2 regions of the Sphingomonas sp. BL-S-05 genome follow, and region 1 is predicted to be linked to the other one. Evidence: riboswitches for the same ligand, from Rfam matches in the RefSeq annotation. Region 1 holds a riboswitch; the other holds the start of a gene.

Region 1 (12,004 bases):
GGCCATGTTGCCGGCCAGTTCGGGTTCGAGGCTGCGCGGATCGTCGCGCGTGCCGGCGACGATCACCAGATTGGCGGCGGTCTGCAGCGCCGGGCAGCGGCCATAGGCATGGACCAGCGCCGCGAGGTTCTTCTTGCTGACGGGTCGTGCCAGCGCGAGGATTACCGGCTTGGACGGATCGGCAAGGAAGCGATCGATCCGCGCATCGACCATCGCATCGCTGCAGGTACCCGCGAACATCGCCAGATCGCTGCCCGGCGGGATGATGCGGATGCGGCCGGGATCGTAGCTGGGATAGCCGGCATATTGCACCTCCGCCTCGTCACGCGACGAGGCGATGATCGCATCGGCATCGGCGATGGCGCGGTCCTCGATATCGATACGGCGCTCCAGCCCCTGCGTCTCGGCACAGTCGGTGCCGAAGGCGATGCGCTTGACCCGCCCCAGCGAATGGGCGGTGAAGAGATAGGGGATGCCGAGGCGCGCCTTCACCGCTGCCGCCACCGCGCCGGCATCGGCATAATGGGCGTGGATCAGGTCGGGGCGGCAGTCCAGCCCGTCGATATGCGCGACCAGCGCGTCGACCAGGCTGTCCTGTTCCTGCCACAGCGCTTCTTTCGCCAGATAGGCGTCGCTGGCCGAGCGCAGCCGGACGATCCGGGTGGTGTCGTCGATCGTTTCCACCTCGCGCCAGTAACCATCGCCGAGCGGGCCGCCGCGAAAGGCGCGGGTGACGATCTCGGTCCGGGTGATCGCGTCGTTCCGGCCGGTGGCGGCGACCAGATCGAGCAGATAGCGGATATGGCCGCCGGTGTCGGCGGTAACGCCATATTCAACCTCGCGCGCACGAAGACAGCCCTGTAGCGCGAGGTGCAATATGAACATTACGGAACTTTCCCGTTAAAATTTGCGGACTTGTGCCCGCCCCGACAGGAACCGTTCGGCTCCCGCTTGGTTCCGGTGGGCGATGGTATCCCCGCTTCGGATCGCGCAGATCGCCCCCGTCATCTACCCCACGCCCCCCGGAAAGACCGGCGGGACCGAGCGCGTGGTATCCGACCTGACCGAGGCGCTGATGGCGATGGGCCATGACGTCACGCTGATCGCACCGAGCGACAGCGTGACCACTGCGCGCCACCTGTCCGCCCATCCCAGCCTGCGCGCGCTACAGGCCTATCACGGACCGGTCGCGCCCGGCGTGCCCGCCGCGCTGGAGGCGGCGCAGCTGGGGTTGCTGGCCGAGCATCTGCACGAGTTCGACGTCGTCCATTGCCATGGCGAATTCGCCCATGCCGCGGTGCTGGGCGACCGGATCGGACGGAGCGTGACGACGGTGCATTGGCGGCTCGACGAACTCGACCGCAAGCTGTTCTTCCACAGCTTTCCCGAATTGCCGGTCGCGGCGATCTCGGCGGCGCAGGCGCGCGACCTGCCGCGCGCCAATCGCGCGGGGGTGGTGCATCACGGTATCCCGGTCGACCGGTTCGAACCCGGCGCGGGCGGGGAGGGAGTGGCCTTTATCGGGCGGATGACCGACCAGAAGCGGCCCGACGTCGCGATCCGCGTCGCGCGCGCGGCGGGGCGGCCGATCCGGCTGGCGGGCGGTATCGATGTCGGCAATCCGCGCTATTTCGACGAACAGGTCGCACCATTGCTGGGTGCGGATGCCGAACATGTCGGCGAGGTCGACGATCGCGCCAAACAGGCGCTGCTGGGCGGGGCGGCGGCGCTGATCTTCCCGATCGACTGGCCCGAGCCCTTCGGGTTGGTGATGATCGAGGCGATGGCGTGCGGCACGCCGGTGATCGCATGGGATCGCGGCAGCGTGCGCGAGGTGGTCGAGCATGGCGTCACCGGTTTCGTGGTGAAGACCGAGGAAGCGGCGGTCGAGGCGCTGGCGCGGATCGACACGATCGACCGGGCAAAGGTGCGCGAACGGTTCGAGGCGCGCTTCACCGCGACACGAATGGCGGAGGATTATGTGAAGCTGTACCGCGAACGGATCGCGCTGGCGCAGGGCGCGGCGGCATGAGGGTCGGCTTGATCAGCTGGGCCTATCCGCCAGAAAAGAGCGGCCTGTCGCGTGCGGCACGCGAGATCGCGCAGGCGCTGGCCGAGGCGGGGCATGACGTGCGCGTCGTGACGATGGACCGCGCGGACCGCAGCATGGACGGCGCGGTCGAGGTGGTCGGGGCGCAGGCCGATGACTGGCTTGCCAGATTGCGCCGCTGGCCGGCGATCGGGCATTTGTGCGGTCCGGCAATGGTCGCGCGGGTGGTGCGGCGACTGCATGCCGAACGGCCGTTCGACGTGGTCGAGGCGACCAACTGGTATGCGCCGGGGCTGTGGGTCGCGCTGACCGGGCCGGTGCCGCTGGTGACGCGCAATTCGACGCCGGTCGCGACGAGTGCGGCCAAGCCACGGTCGGTGCGCGACCGGATCGATCGCTGGGCGGCGGTGTCGCTGGAGGCGCTGTCGGCCCGCCGGTCGGCGGGGCTGATTTCCAATACCGAAGCGCATGGCGCGAAGGTCGCGGCGCTCTATGGCACGCAGCCGCCGGGGCCGGGCCATGCGGTGATCGGCCTCAGCCTACCCCCCGCGATCGTCGATGCGGGACGTGCGGCGCCCTATCCGCCGGGCAATGCCGTGCTGCGGATGCTGTTCGTCGGGCGCAACGAACCGCGGAAAGGGACCGACGCGCTGATCGGCGCGCTGCCCGCGCTGGCGGCGGAGGCGGATGCCGGGACGCTGCCCGATTTCCGGCTGACGATGATCGGGCTGCACCGCCAGGAACTCGACCGGCTGCCGCCCGCCGCGCTCAAGCGGATCGATAGCTACCATCGGGTCGATGACGATACGCTGCATGCCGCGCTGGCGGCGGCGCATATCGTCGTCGCGCCGTCGCGGTACGAAAGTTTCGGGTTGGTCTATCAGGAAGCGATGACGTTCGGCCGGCCGATCGCCGCATGCGGCGAGGATCCGAGCGCCCAATTGTTCGTCGGCGGCAGCGGTGCGGGATTGCTGGCACAGGATTGCACGGCGGCGGCGCTGGGCGCGATCCTGCGGCGGATGCTGCGCGATGGCGAGCTGCGGCAGGCCTTGTCGGCGGCGGCGCGGGTCGCGGCGGGGCGCTTCACCCGCGCCGGACTCGCGGCAGAGACGGTAGCGGCCTATGTCGCGGCGGCGAACGGGCGGAGCAGCGCGGCTTCGTCGCTGGGGCGGCCGGCGCCGGTCGACATGGCTTCGTAGACGACCGAGCGTTCGACGACGCGCGCCCGGCTGAGATGATGATCGATCGCGCCCGCAAGGGCCAGCGAGGTGCGCTCGAACGGCACGACCGGGCGTTCGTGAACGGTGCCGGCGAAACGGAGGCCGGCATGGTTCAGCCGGTACTGGATATCGGGCCACAACGCCGACTGCACGCCATCGACCCAGTTGCGGCGCGGCAGGCCGAGCGATTGCAGGCCGTCGCGGTCGGCCGCCTGCGTCAACCAGCCGAGCGACGCCAGCAGCGCCGCATCGGGCCGCTCATCGGTGTCGAGTTGCAGCACCCAGCCGCTGGCCAGCGCCTGCACCCGGTTACGCTGCGCCGCGAAGTCGCCGTTCAGCGGATGGGCGACGATCTGCGCCCAAGGCGTCCGTTCGGCCAGGGCCGCCGCGTCGGCGGGTGTGCCGTCGAGCAGGACGATGGCGTGGGGGAAGGCGGGGCGGAGGTCGGCGAGCATCGTGGCGATGGTGTCCGCCTCGCCGGCGCGGGCGATCATGCCGAGGGTGACGCTGTGCGGTCGGGGGGTGGCGGGCCGGCCATCGACCAGTCCCAGTGCCCATGCCGCATTGCGCCGGGCATGGGGGGCGAGCGCGAAGTCGCGTTCGGGAGTGTCGCGGCACAGATGATCGGCGATGGCGTGGCGTAACCGCTTGGCGTCGAAATGAAGGTCGACGACCGCCAGCCCGCAATGGGTGCATTCGGGCAGTGCGCGGTCGTGCCAGTTGGCGTTGCCGCAGATCGGGCAGCGCGGTGCCGTGCCTTGACTCATGTTAATCGCCCCCTTGCGTTGCCGCGACGGGGAACGCACGACACGCCCTGACGGTTCGTCGGAACGACAGGCGGGAAACGGACATGGACACGATCATCGTCGCGGGGGCGACCGGCGATTTGGGCGGGCGGATCGCGAAGGCGGCAGTCGCGCGCGGTGCGAAGGTGCGCGCGCTGGTCCGGCCGGGCACCGCGGCCGACCGGATCGCGGCGCTGGAGGCGATCGGGGCCGATCCCCACCCGGTCGATTTCGGCGACGCGCAGGCGCTGGCCCATGCCTGTCGCGGCGTGGTGTGCGTGGTGTCGGCGCTGAACGGGCTGGGGGAGACGATCCTCGATGCGCAGACGCGATTGCTCGACGCGGCGCTGGGCGGCGGCGCGGCGCGGTTCATTCCGTCCGACTTCTCGATCGACTATCGCGCGCTGCCGACCGGCACCAACCGCAATTTCGACTTGCGCCGCGCCTTCCGCACCCGGATCGACACCGCGCCGATCATGGCGACGTCGATCTTCAACGGCGCGTTCGCCGATATGCTGAACGGGCAGATGCCGCTGGTCCAGCGGCGGGTGCGGCGCGTGCTGTACTGGGGTGATGCGGACGTGAAGTTCGCGCTGACGACCAAGGACGATGTCGCCGCCTATACCGCCGCCGCCGCGCTCGACCCCGCCGCGCCGCGCGACCTGCATATCGCGGGGGCCGAGGTCAGCGCGCGCGACCTGGCGGCATTGATGGGCGAGGTGACGGGCCGGCCCTATGGACTGTTGCGCGCCGGGTCGCTGGGGTCGCTGGCGCGGATGATCGCCGTAACGCGCCGGCTGTTTCCGGCACGGGATCAGGTGTTTCCGGCGTGGCAAGGCATGCAGTATCTGCACAATATGTTCGATGGTCGGGCGCCTAGCGCGCCCGTGGACAATGGGCGGTATGATGTGGACTGGACCCCGTTGCGGGACGTGTTGGCCGACCGCTCGTAAGGTACCGTCGCCCCAGCGCAGGCTGGGGCATCGGGCCGCAGGCGCGCGCTTGTGGACGGAGATCCCAGCCTGCGCTGGGATGACGCCAAACTGCGGTCATGGCTCGAACCGCTCCAGCGGCAGCACCATGCCCGCCACGACGAACCAGCAGCGATCGACCTTCGCCGCCACCGCCTGGTTCAACCGCCCCGCGGCATCGCGAAACCGCCGGCCAAGCGGATGGTCGGGGACGATGCCCATGCCGACTTCGTTGCTGACCAGCAGCACAGGGTGCCGCGCCCGGCCGATCGCGGCGAGCAGGTCGGCGGTATGGCGGTCGATATCATGGTCGCCAAGCATCAGGTTCGACAGCCATAGCGTCAGGCAATCGACCAGCACCGGCCCCGTCGCCGCATCGATCGCCGCCGCCAGATCGACCGGGCATTCGACCGTATGCCAGCCGGGGCCGCGATCGGCGCGGTGGCGGGCGATGCGGTCGGTCATCTCCGCGTCCCACGCTTCCGCCGTCGCCAGATAGGTCCAGGGTCCGGCCAGCGCCTCGCACGCCTGCTGCGCCAGCCGGCTCTTGCCCGAACGCGCCCCGCCCAGGAACAAACTCGTCGCCATCTTGTCCTGTGCCCCGATGCGCTCTAAGGGCGCGGATGCGACAGGTTCCCAGAAATGGGATGAAAAGGGAACCCGGAAGCGCGTCGCGAACGCGTCATCCGGGGCTGCCCCCGCAACTGTGACCGGCGAGCCTTGCTCCCCCGCGTGCCACTGGACATCCGTCCGGGAAGGCCGGGCAAGGCGACGACCCGGGAGCCAGGAGACCTGCCCGTCGCGGTTGTCCTTCGCGCGGACGGGGTGTGCCGGGTGATCGAGGGTTTCCTCGCGTGACGACGTCGTTGGGGTCGTGTGTGCGCGGGGGACAGCTGTCTGCCGCTCCTGTCGCGTGCGCCCCCGGATTGCATCTAGGGGGATTACCCGAATGAAGACCCGTTTCCTGTTGCTGCCCTGCCTGTTGGCGGCAACCCCGAGCTTCGCGCAGAGCGCGCAGTCGTCGGCCGGCCTCGAACGCGTGGCGCAGGGCGATGACGAGATCGTCGTCACCGCCAATCGCGAGGCGCGGCCGGTCGATACCGTCGGGCAGGCGGTGACCGTGCTCGACCTCGCCACCATCGAACAGCGGCAGGCAGTGGTCGTGTCCGACCTGCTGCGCCAGACGCCAGGCGTCACCGTCACCCGCAATGGCGGCATCGGCACGACGACTAGCGTCAACATCCGCGGCGCCGACAGCGACCAGACCGTGGCGCTGATCGATGGCGTCAAGCTGAACGATCCGTCGTCGCCGGGCGGCGGGTTCAATTTCGGCAACCTGCTGGTCGGCAATATCGCCCGTATCGAAGTGTTGCGTGGCGCGCAGTCGGTGCTGTGGGGCAGCCAGGCGATCGGCGGCGTCGTCAACCTCATCACCCGCCAGCCGACCGACGACCTGTCGATCAACGTGCGCGGCGAAGGCGGTTCGTTCGGCACCGGACAGGGGTTCGCCAATATCTCGGGCAAGGCCGGACCGGTTTCGGCCAGCATCGGCGGCGGGTTCCTGACCACCGACGGCATTTCGGCCTATGCGCCAGGGCGTGAGGCCGACGGTTATCGCAACTACGGCGCGAACGGCAGCGTATCGGTGGCGCTGGCCGACAGCGTGTCGGTCGACGTGCGCGGCTTCTATTCGAACGGGCGGACCGAGATTGACGGGTTTCCGGCACCGACCTTTTCCTTCGGCGATACGCGTGAAGTTGGCGATGCCGAGCAATGGACCGGCTATACCGGGCTGAACGCCGCGCTGTTCGACGGGCGGTTCCGCAACCGCATCGGCTATGCCCATACGTCGAGCAACCGCACCAACACCGATCCCGATAGCATCCCGACCGAGACCTTCCGGGGCAAGGGGCGCAACGATCGCTTCGACTATCAGGGGTCGTTCGACGTGACCGATGCCGTGTTCGCGACCTTCGGCGTCGAACGCGAAGTGTCGCGCTTCACCTCTTCCAGCTATGGCGGCACACCCACCACCGGTCGCGCGCGGCTGTTCGGGGTCTATGGCCAGTTGGCGGTGACGCCGATCGCGAACCTGACGCTGACCGGCGGGGTGCGGCACGACGACCATAATGTCTTCGGCGGGGCGACCGTGTTTGCGGGCAGCGGCGTATGGTCGCCGAACCGGGGCAACACGCTGCTGCGCGCCAGCTATTCCGAAGGGTTCAAGGCGCCGACCCTGTACCAGTTGCAGAGCGAATATGGGAATGCGCTGCTGACCCCCGAACGTTCGCAGGGCTGGGACGCGGGCATCACCCAGCGCGGGCTCGACGGCGCGGTCGAGGCGAGCGCGACATGGTTCGACCGGACGTCGAAGGATCTGATCGCGTTCATCTCCTGCCCGCCGGCGGGTACCGGCATCTGTGCCGGACGGCCGTTCGGCACCTATGACAATATCGCCCGTGCCGAGGCGAAGGGGCTGGAATTCGTGCTGAAGCTGCGTCCGGTGGAGGCGTTCACCGTCGCCGCCGCCTATACGTGGCTGGATGCCGAGAACCGCTCGGCCGGCACCGCCAATTTCGGGCGCAAGCTGGCGCGGCGTCCTGCCGACAGCCTGACGGTAAATGCCGATTATCGCTGGGGCTTCGGGCTGGGCGTCGGCGCGACCGTCACCATGATCGGCGACAGTTTCGACAATGCGTCGAATACGCGGCGGCTGGACGGCTATGTCCTGACCGATCTGCGTGCGTCGTTCCCGGTTACCGAGCGGATCGAAGTCTATGGCCGCGTCGAAAATCTGTTCGACGAACGCTATCAGACGATCTTCCAATATGGGACGCCGGGGCGCGCCGCCTATGGTGGCGTAAGGCTCAGCTACTGATGACCGACCTCGCCGAATTCTGGGCGCATGGCGGGCGGGTGACCGCCGCCGCGCGCGTGTTCGGCGGGGAGGACTGGATCGACCTGTCGACCGGCATTGCGCCATGGGTGTATCCGCATGGCGCGATCGATCCCGGCCATGATCGCCTGCCCGAACCGGGCGAACTGGCGGTACTGGAAGCGGCGGCGGCGCAGGCATTCGGCGTCGCCGATCCGGCGCGGGTGGTGGCGGTGCCCGGGACCGACCTGGCGCTGCGGCTGCTGGCGGTGATCCTGAATGTCGAGCGGCCGGCGGTGGTGTGGCCGGGCTATGCCGGTCATGTCGCCGCATGGCCCGATGCGCGCCCCGTCGCGGCGCTCGCCGATCCGGGCGATGCCGACCTGCTGGTGCTGGCCAGTCCCGCCAATCCCGATGGCCTCGTCACGCCGCCCGAGCATCTGCTGGCGCTGATGCGGCAGCGGATCGTGATGGTCGACGAAGCCTATGCCGATCCCGCACCCGGCCTGGGTGCGCAGGCGTCCGACCGGCTGATCGTGCTGCGATCCTTCGGCAAATTCCATGGGCTGCCCGGATTGCGGCTGGGCTTCGTGATCGCGGGCGGCGGAGTGACGGCAGCGCTGCGGCGGTTGCTCGGCGACTGGCCGGTGTCGAGCGCGGCGGTGCGGATCGGGGCGGCGGCCTATGCCGATCGCGACTTTGCCATGGGTCAGGCCGGGCGCATCGAGACGGTCGGCGCACTGCTCGACAATGCGCTGGCGGGGTGGCCGATGGTCGGCCATGCGCCGCTGTTCCGGCTGATCGAGACCGGCGATGCGCATGCGCTGTTCCGTCACCTGTGCAACCATGCCATCCTGACCCGGCCGTTCGCCGACCGGCGCGACCGGTTGCGGATCGGCCTGCCGCCCGATGGCGCGGCGCTTTCCCGCCTGACCACCGCCCTATCGGAGTATGACCGATGACCGAGACCCCCGACGACTATGCGAAGCACAATGCGCGGATGCAGCGCATGGCGGTGGCGCGCGAAAAGATGCAGGCGCGCCGCACGCTCGAACGCGGGCTGCTGATCGTCCATACCGGCAATGGCAAGGGCAAGTCGTCGAGCGCGTTCGGCATGGCGATCCGCAGCATCGGCTGGGGGATGAAGGTCGCGATCCTGCAATATGTGAAGGGCAAGTGGGAGACGGGCGAGCGCAACTTTTTCGACGCGCATCCCGACCTCGCCAGCTTCGAGGTGATGGGCGAGGGCTTCACCTGGGAAACGCAGGACCGCGCCCAGGACATCGCCGCCGCGCGTGCCGCGTGGGAGCGCTCGAAGGAAATGATCCTCGATCCCGCGATCGACTTCGTGATTCTGGACGAACTCAACATCGTGCTGCGCGACGACACGCTGCCGATCGCCGAGATCGTCGATTTCCTCAAAGACCGTCCGCTGACCAAGCATATCTGCATCACCGGTCGCAACGCGAAGCCCGAATTGCTGGAGATCGCCGACCTGATCACCGAGTTCGGCGAGGTCAAGCATCCCTATCATGCCGGGTTCAAGGCGCAGAAGGGCGTCGAATATTGATCCGCCTCTTCGCCCTGTTGCTGGTGGCGCCGGCACTGGTATCGGCCGCGCCGCGTGCGCCCCGCATCGTGTCGATCAACCCGTGCGTCGATGCGGTGCTGGCCCGCGTCGCCGATCCGGCGCAGATTATCGGCATCAGCCATTATTCGCAGGATGTGCGGGCGACCTCGGTGCCGCTGGCGTGGTCGAACCGGTTCAAGGCGACGTCGGGCACGGCGGAGGAAGTGGCGGCGCTGCGCCCCGATATCGTGCTGGCGGGGCCACATGTCGAACCCGCGACGATCGCCGCGCTGAAGCGGCTGCGGATCAGGCTGGTGCAATATCCGGTCGCGGAATCGGTGCCGGAAAGCATCGCGCAGGTCCGCGAGATCGCCGCCGCCACCGGCCATGCCGCGCGGGGCGAGGCACTGGCCGCGCGCATCGCGATGGCCGCGGCACCATCGTCGGCGCGACCGGTCAGCGCGCTGGTGTGGCAGGGGAACGGGCTGGTGCCGGGTAGCGGCACGCTGACCGACGACCTGCTCAAACGCGCGGGCTTTCGCAACATGAGCGCGACATATGGCCTGAAGCAATGGGACGTCCTCCCCCTCGAATATCTGGTCGCCGATCCGCCGCGCGTGCTGCTCTCGACCGCGCCGGCAGGGGTGCAGGACGACCGCATGACCGGCCATCCGGCGGTGCGGCGGCTGGGGAAGCATATTACCGTCGCCGCATACCCCACGCGGCTGATGAATTGCGGCGGACCGACGATCGTTGCGGCGATGGCGCGGTTGCGGCAGGTGCGTGCGCAGGTGGCGTCGTGAAGCGGTTGACGCTGGGGCTGATCGTCCTGCTGCTGCTGGCCGCCTGTCTGTCGGTCGCGGCGGGGAAGGTGTGGGTGCCGCTCGATGCATGGACCGCCGCCGATCCGCGTTCGATCATCATCGTCGAACTGCGCCTGCCGCGTACCGTGCTGGCGCTGCTGGTGGGGAGCGCGCTCGGCCTGTCGGGCGCGGTGATGCAGGGCTATCTGCGCAATCCGCTGGCCGATCCGGGGCTGTTCGGCGTGTCGTCGGGCGCGGCGTTCGGCGCGGTGATCGCGCTGTATTTCGGCTATGCCGTACAGATGTGGCTGTTGCCCGGTTTCGCATTGGTCGGGGCGGGGGTGACGATGGCGTTGCTGGCGCTGATCGCGGGCCGTTCGGGCAGCCTGATCCTGTTCACACTCGGCGGCATGATCCTGACCAGCATCACCGGATCGCTGACCGCGCTCGCGATCAGCCTTGCCCCGACGCCGTTCGTGTCGTCGCAGATCGTGACGTGGCTGATGGGCGCGCTGACCGATCGCAGCTGGGACGATGTGCTGGTCGCCGCACCGCTGATCGTCGCGGGGATGGTGGTGCTGGCGATGACCGCGCGGTCGCTCGACGCGCTGACGCTGGGCGAGGCGGCGGCGCGGTCGATGGGGGTCGATCCGGCGCGGCTGCAGCGGCTGGTGATCGCGGGCATCGCGCTGACGGTCGGGGCGTCGGTGGCGTCGGCAGGGATCATCGGCTTCGTCGGGCTGATCGTGCCGCACATGGTCCGGCCCTTTGCCGGCAACCGGCCCTCGGCGATCCTGCTGCCCTCTGCGCTGGCCGGCGCGGTGCTGCTGACCCTTGCCGACAGCCTCGTACGCCTTGCCCCGACCGTTAGCGAGTTGCGGCTGGGCATCGCCATGTCGATGCTGGGCGGGCCGTTCTTCCTCTATCTGCTGATCGCGATGCGGCGGAGGCTGGCATGACCGACCTGACTGCCGATGCGATCGGCCTGACGCTGGGCGGCAAGCGCGTGCTGAATGACGTGTCCTTCGCGTTTCGACCCGGGCGGGTGACCGCGCTGCTAGGGGCGAATGGCGCGGGCAAGTCGAGCCTGCTCGCCTGTCTCGCGGCGCTGCGCCGACCCGATAGCGGTGCAGCGCGGCTGGGCGGCGAGGATGTGCAGGCGATCGACCGGCGCGCTCGGGCGCGGGCGATCGGGTTGTTGCCGCAATCGGCGGATGTGCATTGGGATATCGATGTTCAAACGCTGGTCGGGCTGGGGCGGTTCGCGCATCGCGGTCGGTGGGGCGAGACGCAGGCCGATCGCGATGCGGTCGCGGCGGCGCTGGCCGCGACCGACATGACCGCGCTGGCCGACCGGGGCGTCAAGCGGCTGTCGGGGGGCGAGCGGGGCCGGGCGCTGCTGGCGCGGGTGCTGGCGGGAGAGCCCGACTGGCTGCTGGCCGACGAACCGCTCGCCAGCCTCGACCCCGCCCACCAGCTGGACGTGCTGGCGCGGTTGCGCGGCGTGGCGGCGGGCGGGCGCGGCGTGGTGCTGGTGCTGCACGACCTGCATCTGGCGGCGCGGGTCGCGGACGATGCGGTGCTGCTGAAGGACGGGCGGATCGTGGCGAGCGGCGAGGCGGATGCGGTACTGACCGCGCCGGCCATCGCCGAAGCCTATGGCATCGAGGTCGAGATCGGCCGGACGCCGCAGGGCCATCGCTATATCCTGCCGGTCGCGCGGTGATCGC
Region 2 (12,004 bases), on a different replicon from region 1:
GCGGGGGAACAACGACACGTCGGTGTCGAGTTCGAGGTCGCCGCGCCACTGCCACCCGTCGCCCTTGGCGATGTACAGGCTCTCGAAATAGCCGCGCCACCGGTAATTGGCGGGATTTTCGCGGTCATAGCCCGGCAGGTCGAATGCGGTGCCGCCATCGACGAAGAAGTTCACGTCGACGCGCGCCGGTCCGCTCTGCGACATGTCGAAGCTGTACTCGCTCGCGTCATATTGGCTGCGGGTATAGGCGAGGTCGGTCGACAGGCGGGCGCGACCGACATTCCACTTCACGCCGCCGGCGGTCTGATAGGTATTGGTGTTGTTGTTGACGGTGCTGCGGAACGCCTGTCCGCGCTCGCCGCCGGTCTTGGTCAGCGTCTGGACCTGATCGGGAATACCCTCGCGCAGCACGACGTCGGAAAGCTGGGCGTTGTTGTTGATCAGCGACGTTTCGTACAGGTCGTTCGCCAATCGCCCGCGAAAGCCCTGGAACAGGAAGTCGTAATAGATTTCGAGATTGTCGGCGGGCTTCCACTGGACGGTGGCGTTCACCGCCGGGCGCCAGCGCTTGCCGCTGTCATTATACACGCCGACGCGTTCCGGAATGCGGAAGGCGCGGCCCACCGATGCGGGGCTGACGGTGACGCCGCCGGGCAGTTCGGTCGGTACGAACCCGCTCGCCCAGCGAACGGCATTGCGATATTGCGCCTGGGCATAGGATGCGTTCACCAGCACGCCGATCTCGCCCAGCGCGGTCTGGCTGCGCGTGCTGAACAGGATGTTGCCCAGCGGGTCGTACTTGCCGCTCTGGTCGTTATAGGTTCCGCGAATGCCCCCGGCGATCGTGACCTTGTCGGTGAAGTCGAACGGCCGATTCGACCGGACGTTGACGAGGCCCGCCAGACCCGGTTCGAGCAGGTCGGCGGTGCCGGATTTATAGACTTCGAGTCCCGCCAGAACGCCCGCCGGAAAATCCTGAAGCTGCGAACGGCGCAATTCGGCGGTGAAGATGTCGCGGCCGTTGAACGTCGTCGCGACGTTCGGCAGGCCGCGAACCAGCACGCCGGTAACCTCGTCGCTGCCGCGCGTTACCTGCACGCCGGTCACGCGCGCCAGTGATTCGGCCGCGGTATTGTCCGGCAATTTTCCGATATCCTGCGCGACGATGGCGTCGAGGATCGCGTCCGAATTGCGCTTGATCTGCTGCGCCGTGCCAAGGCTTGCCCGGTATCCGGTAACGACGATATCGTCGCCCTGGGTCGACTGGCCGGCAGTTGCGGCAGCATTGGGCAGGCTTTGGCCGGCGGCAACGGCTGCGGGGTCGCTCTGGTCTTGCTCCGCCGGTTGCGGACTGTCGCTGGTCTCGCCAGACTGTGCCACCGCGCTCCCGACAGCTTCGGTTTGCGCATAGGCCGGCATGGCACAAAGGGCGACGACTGCCGTCGACGTCCGCAACAGATTGCGAAGCATGCTGAATCCTCCTCCACATGCTCATTCTTCGATGAGCGTTGGGGAGTTATAGTCAGACAATAACGGGTGGTGTCAACCGCATGGTCGCAAAATTCGTATAAGGTAATGGCTAGAAACAATCGCCTCGGCCGACGCGGCGTGCGCCGGCATTCGCGTCAGAAGTCCGACCAATCGTCCTCGACCAACTTTACCGACCCGTTACCGATGCGCCGCGCGACCGGTACCGCCCGAACCATGGCAGGACGGGGAATTGCGGGCACTTCCCGCACACCGGGCAGGCCGAGTTTGAAGCGCGCGATCTGGGTCGACAGCGCGTCGGCTTCGGATGCCAGTCCACGGGCGGCGGCCGTGCTCTGTTCGACCATCGCGGCGTTGCGCTGCGTCACTCCGTCCATTTCGCCGACGGCGGCATTGATCTGCGAAAGCCCCTGCGACTGTTGTTCCGCCGCACCCGATATGTCGGAGACGATGACGCTGATCTCGCCGATCCGGGCGATGATGCGTTCGAGCGAACGGCCGGTCTCCGCGACCAGCGCGACGCCGGCATCGACGGTCGTGGTCGATGCGGTGACGCGCTGCTTCACGTCCTTGGCCGCTTCGGCGGACCGCTGCGCCAGCGCGCGGACTTCGGAGGCGACCACCGCGAATCCCCGGCCGGCGTCGCCGGCGCGGGCCGCCTCCACCCCGGCGTTGAGCGCCAGCAAATTGGTCTGGAAGGCGATGCCGTCGATGACCGAGATGATGTCCGAAATCTCGGCCGAATGCCCCTCGATCCGCGCCATCGCGTCGACGGCGCGGCGGACGATCGCACCCGAATCCACCGCTTCGCTGCGCGCCATGCTCACGATCCGGTTGGCGCGCTCGGCACTGTTCGCGGTCTCGCGCATCGTCGCGGTGATCTGCTCCATCGCGGCGGCAGTCTGTTCGAGGCTGGCAGCCTGCTGCTCGGTGCGCTGCGACAGGTCGTCCGATGCGGCGCTGATCTCGCTGGCGCCCTTGCGGATATCGCTGGCAGTGGCGGCGACCGATCGCATCGTCGCCAGCAGTGCCGCGACCGCCGCGTTGAAGTCGTTGCGCAGCGTCAGGAACGGCTCCTGCAAATCGACGCCGATATGAACCGTCAGGTCACCGGCGGCCAGCTTCCCCAGCCCCTCGCCCATCACCAGTGCCATCTGGCGCTGGGTATCGGCTTCGCGGGCCGCCAGCGCGCTTTCGCGAAACGCCGCCATCGCCTTGGTAATGCGACCGACACAGTCGCGATTGGCGGTATAAGCGACCGGGCTGTCGAGATCGCCGGCGGCAAGCCCCTCCATCCGCACGACCGTCTGCACATAGGGGGTACAGATCAACCGCGACGCACCGAGGGTCAGGCCGACGATCGCCGCGACCCCGGCCAGTGCGCCGCCGACGACCATGGCCGGCGCCAGAGGAGCACCCGCTGCCGATCCGATCGCCAGCGCCGCGATCCCGCCCGACAGGATCAGGTAGAGGAGCGCCAGCACCCGGAATTTGACCCGAATGGGAGCGTTCTGCGAAAACCATGCGATCATAGGTCGTTATCCCCCGATTGGACGCTGATCCGACCGGGCGATGCTATGGTTCACCGATTAAATATGGGTATAATCGCAACAGGCGCCGAATCCGGCCATCTTGCGGAATTCACGGCAGCTTTCGTGCCGGCATCGCGCAAAATGCGGGATTCGTCGCCCTGACCCGTGCGGACTCGATCGCAAGCCGTCACAAGTGGATCATGCGCCCGCGAGGATTTCGCCGCGAACGATATCCGCGCCGGCGACCAGCGCCCGCAACTTGCCCTGCGCGACATCGCGCGACAGCGGGGCCATGCCGCAATTCGTCGCCGGCAGCAGCTTGTCGGCATCGACGAAGCGGAGCGCATTGCGCAACGTTGCGGCGACCTGTTCGGGCGTCTCGATCGCATCGGTCGCGACGTCGATCGCGCCGACCATGACCTTCTTGCCGCGGATCAGTTCGATCAGGTCCATCGGCACCCGTGCATTCTGACATTCGAGCGAGATGATATCGATCGTCGATTTGCGGAGGTTGGGGAAGGTTTGCTCATATTGGCGCCATTCCGCGCCGAGCGTCTTCTTCCAGTCGGTATTCGCCTTGATGCCATAGCCATAGCAGATGTGGACGGCAGTCTCGGCGGTCAGCCCCTCGGCCGCACGCTCCAGCGCCGCGATGCCCCAGTCATTGGCCTCGTCGAAGAAGACGTTGAACGCGGGTTCGTCGAACTGGATGATGTCGACGCCGACCGCCGCCAGTTCGCGGGCTTCCTCGTTGAGGATGCAGGCGAATTCCCATGCCAGCTTCTCGCGGCTCCGGTAATGCGCGTCGTACAGGGTGTCGATCATCGTCATCGGCCCCGGCAGCGTCCATTTGATCCGCCGATCGGTCTGCGCGCGCAGGAACCGGGCATCCTCGACAAAGACCGATGTCGGTCGCGACACGGCCCCGACGACCGTCGGCACGCTGGCGTCGTAGCGGTTGCGGATGCGCACCGTCGCGCGCCGGGTGAAGTCGACGCCGTCCAGATGCTCGACAAAGGTCGTGACGAAGTGCTGGCGCGTCTGCTCCCCGTCCCCGACGATATCGATCCCGGCCCGACGGTGATCGTCGACCGCGAGGCGCACCGCATCGCGCTTGCCCGCGACCAGCTCGTCGCCGTCCAGCTTCCATGGCGACCACAAGCTGTTGGGCGTGGCCAGCCATAGAGGTTTGGGCAGGCTGCCCGCGGTCGTTGTCGGCAGCAATGTCGTCATGCTGAAAATACCTTTGCGATAAGGGGGATCAAAGACCGCAGGTGGCACACCAGCGACGAAGCGCGGCGCCGTGCGGCTTGATGAGATGCTCTTCGGCGAACCTGCCCTGCTCGACGGCAAGACGGCTGCGCTCCTCGCGATCATAGACGATGCGGGTCAGCGAATAATCCTGATAGGTCAGGCTCGGCCGATACTCCTCCGCCGCGACGGAATTGGCGTTGTAGATTTCGGGACGGTAGATTTTCTGGAACGTCTCCATCGTCGCGACCGAGCTGGCGAGTTCGAGGTTGGTATAGTCGCCGACCAGGTCGCCGATGTGATAGAAGGCGAGCGGCGCGACGCCGTGCGGCGGCATGAAATAGCGCGCCCGCAACCCCATCTTCGCGAAATACCGGTCGGTCGGCGAGACCTCGTCGTTGCGATACTCGACCCCGAGGATCGGATGGACATTGGCGGTCCGGCGATAGGCCGCCCTGCTCGATACGCTCAGACAGATGACCGGGGGTTTGCGGAAATTGTCGCGATAGGCGCTCGAGCCGAGGAAATGCTTGAACAGATTGCCGTGCAGGTCGCCAAAGCCCGCCGGCGCGCCGCCGCCCCCGGCGCTGACGTGACCGGGCAGGACGACGCTGAAGTCGTAGTCGCGCACATAGGAGGAGAGATTGTTGCCGACCATGCCGTCGCTCCGCGTGCCGCTGACCCGGTCGGTGACGGTCGTGTGCAGGATCTCGATCAGCGGAAAGGCTTCGTCCTGTCCGCCCTCCCCCAGCGTCAGCGCGGCCGACACGATCTGCAACGCCAGCGTGTAGCGATCGCCGGTCGGATTGTCCCAGTGCATCAGCGCGTTGAAGCGACGGTCGATCATCACCAGCGTGTTGCGCAGATTTTCGCGGCGACGCTCCCCCCGCGCCAGATTGGCGAAGTTCGTGGTGACGCGGGTGCCGTCGGCCGGACGATATTCCTCGTCGAAGGGCACGCTGCTGATCGTGAATGTGAACCTGCTATTCGTCATGACTCACCAAGGCTTTGCGGGCGGAAGGTCAGGCGAAAGCGCGCAAGGGACGGACGGCCCCGGAAGGCATCGAGCCGCGGACCGTCGCATCAAGCGCGATCCACCGGAGGAACCCCCGTCCGAGGAACGTTATGGCGTCGAAAGGCAGGTCTCCTGGCTTACGGGTCAACGCGGTGGCTCCGGCCTTCCCAGGCGCCTTGCGGGCACCCAGTGACACGAAATGGAGCCGCCGCTCGCCGCTTACAGTTGCGGGGGCAGCGCCGGACTCTGCCCTGACGGACATCACCGGCTTCCCGTCTTAGCCCCATCGCCATGCCTGGGATGGGGAACCTCGACGGGGGCGTTCAACACCATCCGGGCAAAGCTGTCAACCGTGATATAAAGATATCTTTATATCTTGTTTCAGGCGGAGCCGGCGTTTGAAGGCGTCGCGCTCAGCCCCGCCGCAGCCGCGCCGGTCCGTTCGGCAGCGTCGCGGTCCATCCATCGGCACCGTTCGCAAACAGCGCCACGGTCCGGCGGTCGGCCGACGCCAGCGCGATCCCGTCGGGTACGGGCCGCCATCCGACCACGCCCGGCGCCATTCCGGGCAAGCAACCGGCCGCGTCCTCGATCGCCCAGGCATTGGCGGATTCGATCCGCCGGTCGGTGAAGACGACCGCGCATTCCCCTGTCGCGGTCGCGATCACCCAGCGCCCGGCAAGCGGTTCGGGCTCCTCCAGCCTCAAGCTGCCGTTCGATTGCGCCGGTTCGTCGTGCGTTTTGGCCATTTGAATGTCTTCCTTCGTACCAAGCGTTGCGCAGCCAGCTGTATTGATAAAGAATACCAACGGGGCCGTGACGACAGTCATTCCCCGAACGTACCGAAATACGCGTCCGATCCATGCGATCGGGGGGCGATTGCGTGGAGAATATCCGTGGCAGTAGCGCATCCCACAACTCCCTTATTCCAAAAGCTTTCCGACCAATATTTCGATGGTCCGACAGGCCCCGATGCGACATCGATATTGCATCGGCTGATGAACGATAGCAACGCCGCGAATGGCGGCGTGGACTTGCCCGCTATTATGGCGGCGCCGACCCTGTCGGCCGTGCTGCCGATGCCGGTCACCGGTGCCTCGTTCGGCTTCGGTTGGGACGCATGGCAGTCGCACGCGTCGTCGCAGACCGCGGCGGCGGCCGAGGGTTGCCAGTGCTGGGGCTGCATGAACGGCGGCACGCCCGATCAGGGGACCGGTTCGGGACCACAGGCGGCGCTGAACGGCGATCAGCGCGGCGAGGCCGGTCCGAACGGCAAGCAGTCGCTGACGATCAGCGAGGCCGGGGCGCAGATCGGCCGCGCCAACCAGACATGGAACGGATCGACGCTGGGACAGGCGGCGGAGGTCACCTATGCCTTCCGCGCCAGCGCGCCGACGTCGATGCCCAACGGCACGTCGGGCTTTTCGCGCTTCAACGACGCGCAGATCGAACAGGCGCAGATCGCGTTCCAGGCATGGGCCGATGTCGCGCGCGTCACCTTCCGCCGGGTCGACAGCGGCAATGGCTACAGCAACAATGCGCAGATGTTGCTTGCCAATTATTCGAGCGGTGCGTCGGGGGCGGCGGCCTTCGCTTATTATCCCGGCAGCGGCGTCGGCGGCGACAGCTGGTACAACAGCACGCTCAGCTACAATCGCGCGCCCGACAATCTCAACTATGGCGGGCAGGTGCTGATTCACGAGATCGGGCATGCGCTCGGCCTCGGCCATCCCGGCGACTATAATGCCGGCAACGGATCGCCGACCTATGCCAACAGCGCCTCCTATTACGAGGATACCCGCCAATATTCGGTGATGAGCTATTGGTCCGAGACCAATACCGGCGGCGACAATGGCGGCTATTATGCCGCGGCGCCGCTGCTCGACGATATCGCCGCGATCCAGCGGCTCTATGGCGCGAACAACGCGACGCGCACCGGCGACACCGTCTATGGCTTCAATTCCAATACCGGCCGTGACTATTACACCGCGACCTCGGGCAGTTCGGCGCTGATCTTTGCCGCATGGGATGCCGGCGGCAACGACACGTTCGACTTTTCGGGCTATGGCAGCGCGCAGGTCATCGACCTGAACGACGGCAATTTCTCCGACGTCGGCGGGTTGAAGGGCAATGTCGCCATCGCACAGGGCGCGACGATCGAAAATGCGCGCGGCGGGTCGGGCGCCGACCGCATCATCGGCAACGAGGTCGCCAACCAGTTGTTCGGCAATGCCGGCAACGACGTGCTGATCGGCGGCGGCGGTGCCGATGTGCTGACCGGGGGCAGCGGGGCGGACGTGTTCGTCTTCACCGCGATCGGCGATTCGACGTCGAACGTCCGCGATCGGATCACCGACTTCGCCACCGGCGTCGACAAGGTCGACGTGTCGGCGATCGATGCCAATCTGTCGGTGTCGGGCGATCAGGCGTTTACGCAGGTGTCGCAGTTCACCGGCCGCGCCGGGCAGGCGGTGATCAGCAACAGCAACGGCACGGCGTTGCTGTCCCTCGACCAGAATGGCGACGGTGTTGCCGACTTCGTGCTGTCGGTGACGGGGACGCTGTCGGGCAGCGACCTGTATTGGTGAGCGACCACCGGGGCCGGCATCGCGCCGGCCCCGGCAGGGTCACGCGAGCGTGACGCTGTCGGCGTTGACCAGATCGGCGCCGACCAGCGTGCCGACCAGTCGGACCCGCTTTTCGACCTCATCGACCGGCGTGCGGTGCAGTTCGAGCTGATAGCGCCCGCCCAGATCGCGCCGCAGGTAAAAGGCACCGCCTTCGCGGATCAACGTTCCGCTTTCGTCGATCCGGGTGCCGATCGTCGGCATCGCCGCCCGGCTCAGCGGTCGCGTTCGGCGCGCTTGCGGTCGGCCTTGCGTGCGCGGCTGATCGCGGCGGCGCGTTCGCGGGCGCGCTTTTCCGACGGCTTCTCGTAATGGCGGCGCAGCTTCATCTCGCGATACACGCCTTCGCGCTGAAGCTTCTTCTTGAGCGCGCGCAGCGCCTGATCGACATTGTTATCGCGAACGATGATCTGCATGATGTACGACGTCCCAGGTTGATTCGATTCGGCAGGATTCGGCCGGCCTATCCGGCATCGCCTATTACGATTGCCTTGCATTTGGCAATCATCGATCGGTCCTGCGGCTCGCACGGACCATTTCATCGATCCAGTGCAGCAATAATGTCGTATAGGTCCGCTGGTGCCGCGGGTCGCGCATCGCATGGCTCGCGCCGTGCAGGATGCGGTGGCTGAGCGAGTTGGCGTTGCGGAAGGCCGACTGGTAGGACAGCATCGCCTCGCGCGGGATCTGTTCGTCCTTTTCGGATTCGACGATCAGCACGTCGCCGCGAAACGCGGCACAGGCGGCGAGCGCCCGGTCGTGCCGCTCGTCCTGCGGCTGCTGGCGATAGGCACGCACCGCCTCCTTGTCGAGCAGCGCCTTGGGCGTGTCCCAATGCTCGTCGGGGTAGAGGGCGGGGACGCGCAACGCCATCCAGCGGATCGGCCGTTCGGCGGTGAGCAGCGCCGACAGATAGCCGCCATAGCTGGTCCCGATCACGCCGATCGCCTGCCCGTCGATCAACGGATGCGCCGCAAGATAGTCGTAGGCGGCGACGACATCGTCGAGGCTGTTCTGCCGCGTCACCTCGTTCCGGTCGGCGTCGCTGCCGGCATGGCCGCGCAGGTCGAAGGTGAAGCAGACGCAGCCGAGCCGCGCCAGCTCCTCCGCCTGCCCGAAATCCTCGGCCTGGTCGCCGCCCCAGCCATGGACGAACAGGAACCCCGGCACCGGCGCCTCCGGCTCGATCAGCGTACCGGTCAGCTTCTGCCCATCGACGCTGAGCGTCACGCGCCCTTCGTCGAGTGTCGTCGGATCGCTCACGCCAGCCTCACCGCATATTTGGTCATCGCCCCCACCTTCGGATCGACGCCCCGGTAATAGAGCGTCGCGCCGGTCGGCGGATCGATCTCGCCATAGACCTCGACGGTCGAGCAGCGCACGGCATGGGTATCGGGTTCGTCGCGCAGCGCCTCGAACGCGGCGATCTCCGCGCCGCTCGCCCCGCCGACGCGCCATGATTGTTCGAGCACGCCGATCCGCCGATCGCCCGCCGCATCGGTCCCCTCGATCACGTCATAATTGCGCCGGGTCAGCAGCAGATCGGGATAGGAGAGCCGCGCCGCTCGGTCGAACGTCCCCGCGCACGCCACCGCGCGCGCGATCGCCGGTGGCAATGGCTCGGCGGCAAGCGCGTCGATCCCGCCGCGCACGACATAGAGGTCCGACCCGCCATAAACGTCGCGGCCCAGATGATCGCGGGTCAGGTTCTGGCTGCCCCAATAGCTGATCGTTCGGCCGCCCAACTCGATGATGCCTACGCTATAGGTGACGACTTCGGTAAGATTTTCCTCCAGCACGATACCGTGGCGGGCGAGCGTCGCGTCGTCCTCGCGCGACAGGGCATAGGCGAGCGCGGCGGCGTCATGGACGACGATCTGGCCCAGCCCGGCCTTCGCACAGACGTCCTTGATCCGCACCGGCCCGCGCGCCAGCAACCGCCGCCCCGCCGCCAGCGCATCCTCGCGGTTGAACGCGGTATAGCCGGTCAGTGCAGCATCGCCCATCAGCCCGACCATCGCCGGCGACCATAAGGGCGGACATTGCGCATCGGCATGGAGCAGGCCGTGGGTAATCGCCTTGGTCGCGACGAAGGCGGCCGGGACGACGCCGCCCAATATTTGGTCGGCGTGGCGGATCCCGGCCGCCGCCGCCGCCGACACCTCGATTGCGTCGCCCGGGACATGCAGCGTCGCACCGTCGACGGACTCGCCGACGGCGATGTCGAGCAGCGCGGCGATCCGTTGCAGCAGCACCGCGCGCGACGCATGGTCATGGACGTTGCCGGTCGCCAGATCGGCTTGCGTCAGTGCGGCGACGACCCGGACCGTCGGGATCGGCGGGATCGTCATGGTCGGGTCGACAGCGTTAGCGTGGAGCATGCCGGTTCGCCTGCATCAGAGGAATGTCGCGCCAACGCGCCGCGATGCCGACCGGTTCAGCGCTCCCCGCAACTTCGGGAACCGTAACGACTTGCAGGCGCCGCCCGTCAGACCGGCGACGGTCGCGCGGCGCCCTCCGCCGCTTCCTCCTCGTTCAGTTGGCCCAGCGCGCCTGCCGCCCGCGCCTTGCGGCCATAGACGATCTCGAACAGCGGGGAGGCCATCAGCGTCGTCACGATCGCCATGACGACCAGCATCGAGAACAGCGCCGGGCCGATAATGCCCTTTTGCAGGCCGATATTGATGATGATCAGTTCCATCAGCCCGCGCGCGTTCATCAGCGTGCCGACCGCCATCGCCGTCGCATTGTCCTGTCCGGTCGCACGCGCCGCCGCCCAGCATGCCACGCCCTTCGCCGCGACCGATCCGATCAGGATCACGGACGCGACCGCGATCAGGTCGACGCTGTTGACCATGGTCAGTTGCGTGTTCAGCCCCGAATAGGCGAAGAACATCGGCACCAACAAAGCGGTCGTGAACGGTTCGACCTGTTTGCGCACCTCGCGCGTCAGCACCCCGCGCGGCATGACGCAGCCGAGCAGGAAGCCGCCGAACACCGAATGCATTCCCGCCGCGTCCATCGCCCATGCGCTGAGGCCGAACAGCATCACGACGACCGCCAGCATCGGCTGCGTCACCCGCCCCTCGCGATCGGCCCAGCGGGTCAGCGGCGCGAGCACCCTTGGCCCGAGCAGGATCATGAATGCCGCGAACGCGCCGCCGCCGACGATCGCCTTGACCGCGACCTCGCTGCCGCCGCCGAAGCTGGCCAGCACGATCGCGAGCACGACCCATGCCCCGGCATCGTCGATCGCGCCCGCCGACAGCGACAGCGACCCGAGCGGCGTGCCGGTCAGCCCGCGCTCATGGATGATGCGCGCCAGCATCGGAAAGGCGGTGATCGAGATGCACGCGCCCATGAACAGCGTCACCTGCAGGCTGGTAATCCCCTTTCCGAACAGGTCCATCCCCAGCAGCCACGGCGTCAGCGCCAGCGCGACGAGGAACGGCGCCGCCATGCCCGACAGCGACACCGCGACCGCGCTCTTCGCGTTCAGCCGGAAATGGTCGGTGCGAAACCCCAGCCCGACGAGGAACATGTACAGCCCGACGCCCAGTTGCGCGCAGACATAGAGGATCGGCTTGGCATCCTTGGGAAAGATCGCCGCCTGCAGATCGGGCGCGAACAGCCCGAGCAGCGACGGGCCGAGCAGGACCCCGGCGATCATCTCCCCCACCACCTGCGGCTGATCGAGAAAGCGTTTCCCGAACCATCCCGTCACCCGGCACGCGCCGACGATGACGAAGATCTGCAGGAAGAATGCCACGCTCAATTCCGGTAACGCCATCGGCCCCTCCCGCCCATTTCGTTCTGTCCGGCATGCATCGCCGGACTCGATCACGCTGGCAAGCGGGTTTCGGCGACCGGCCGGCATACAGCCTTAAAATCGCTCCAGTTTCTCGCCCGCTACAACAGCTTGTCGAGCGTGATCGGCAGGTCGCGGATGCGGCGGCCGGTCGCGTTGTGGACCGCATTGGCCACCGCCGCGGCGACGCCGGTAATGCCGATCTCGCCGATGCCGTGCGCGCCCATCGGCGTGTGCGGGTCGGGAATGTCGGTCCAGATCACGTCGATCTCGGGCACGTCGA

What was found. A riboswitch is a leader RNA that binds a small molecule or an ion and turns the genes downstream of it on or off. The one in region 1 is predicted to bind cobalamin.
Positions count from the first base shown of each region.
Region 2: linked by a shared signal. The riboswitch ahead of ACZ1JS_RS18050 (putative oxygenase MesX) and the one ahead of ACZ1JS_RS13350 (TonB-dependent receptor plug domain-containing protein) in region 1 are both predicted to bind cobalamin.

Region 1 is NZ_CM145499.1:2,870,005-2,882,008, reverse strand. Features, by position in the region: gene ACZ1JS_RS13380 (HAD-IIB family hydrolase) at 1-885, opposite strand, end outside; gene ACZ1JS_RS13375 (glycosyltransferase family 4 protein) at 968-2,032, shown strand; gene ACZ1JS_RS13370 (glycosyltransferase family 4 protein) at 2,029-3,249, shown strand; gene ACZ1JS_RS13365 (glycosyltransferase family protein) at 3,171-4,037, opposite strand; gene ACZ1JS_RS13360 (NmrA family NAD(P)-binding protein) at 4,121-5,008, shown strand; gene cobU (bifunctional adenosylcobinamide kinase/adenosylcobinamide-phosphate guanylyltransferase) at 5,105-5,614, opposite strand; cobalamin riboswitch at 5,640-5,840, shown strand; gene ACZ1JS_RS13350 (TonB-dependent receptor plug domain-containing protein) at 5,976-7,904, shown strand; gene ACZ1JS_RS13345 (aminotransferase class I/II-fold pyridoxal phosphate-dependent enzyme) at 7,904-8,863, shown strand; gene cobO (cob(I)yrinic acid a,c-diamide adenosyltransferase) at 8,860-9,471, shown strand; gene ACZ1JS_RS13335 (ABC transporter substrate-binding protein) at 9,468-10,274, shown strand; gene ACZ1JS_RS13330 (FecCD family ABC transporter permease) at 10,271-11,233, shown strand; gene ACZ1JS_RS13325 (ABC transporter ATP-binding protein) at 11,230-12,000, shown strand; gene cbiB (adenosylcobinamide-phosphate synthase CbiB) at 12,000-12,004, shown strand, end outside.
Region 2 is NZ_JBVFVS010000002.1:115,893-127,896, reverse strand. Features, by position in the region: gene ACZ1JS_RS18065 (TonB-dependent receptor) at 1-1,470, opposite strand, end outside; gene ACZ1JS_RS18060 (methyl-accepting chemotaxis protein) at 1,626-3,020, opposite strand; gene ACZ1JS_RS18055 (methionine synthase) at 3,219-4,253, opposite strand; gene ACZ1JS_RS18050 (putative oxygenase MesX) at 4,282-5,265, opposite strand; cobalamin riboswitch at 5,392-5,615, opposite strand; gene ACZ1JS_RS18045 (AprI/Inh family metalloprotease inhibitor) at 5,700-6,035, opposite strand; gene ACZ1JS_RS18040 (serralysin family metalloprotease) at 6,285-7,874, shown strand; gene ACZ1JS_RS18035 (DUF5818 domain-containing protein) at 7,914-8,117, opposite strand; gene rpsU (30S ribosomal protein S21) at 8,129-8,329, opposite strand; gene ACZ1JS_RS18025 (alpha/beta hydrolase family protein) at 8,418-9,176, opposite strand; gene ACZ1JS_RS18020 (DUF3182 family protein) at 9,173-10,264, opposite strand; gene ACZ1JS_RS18015 (cation:proton antiporter) at 10,402-11,703, opposite strand; gene ACZ1JS_RS18010 (xanthine dehydrogenase family protein molybdopterin-binding subunit) at 11,823-12,004, opposite strand, start outside.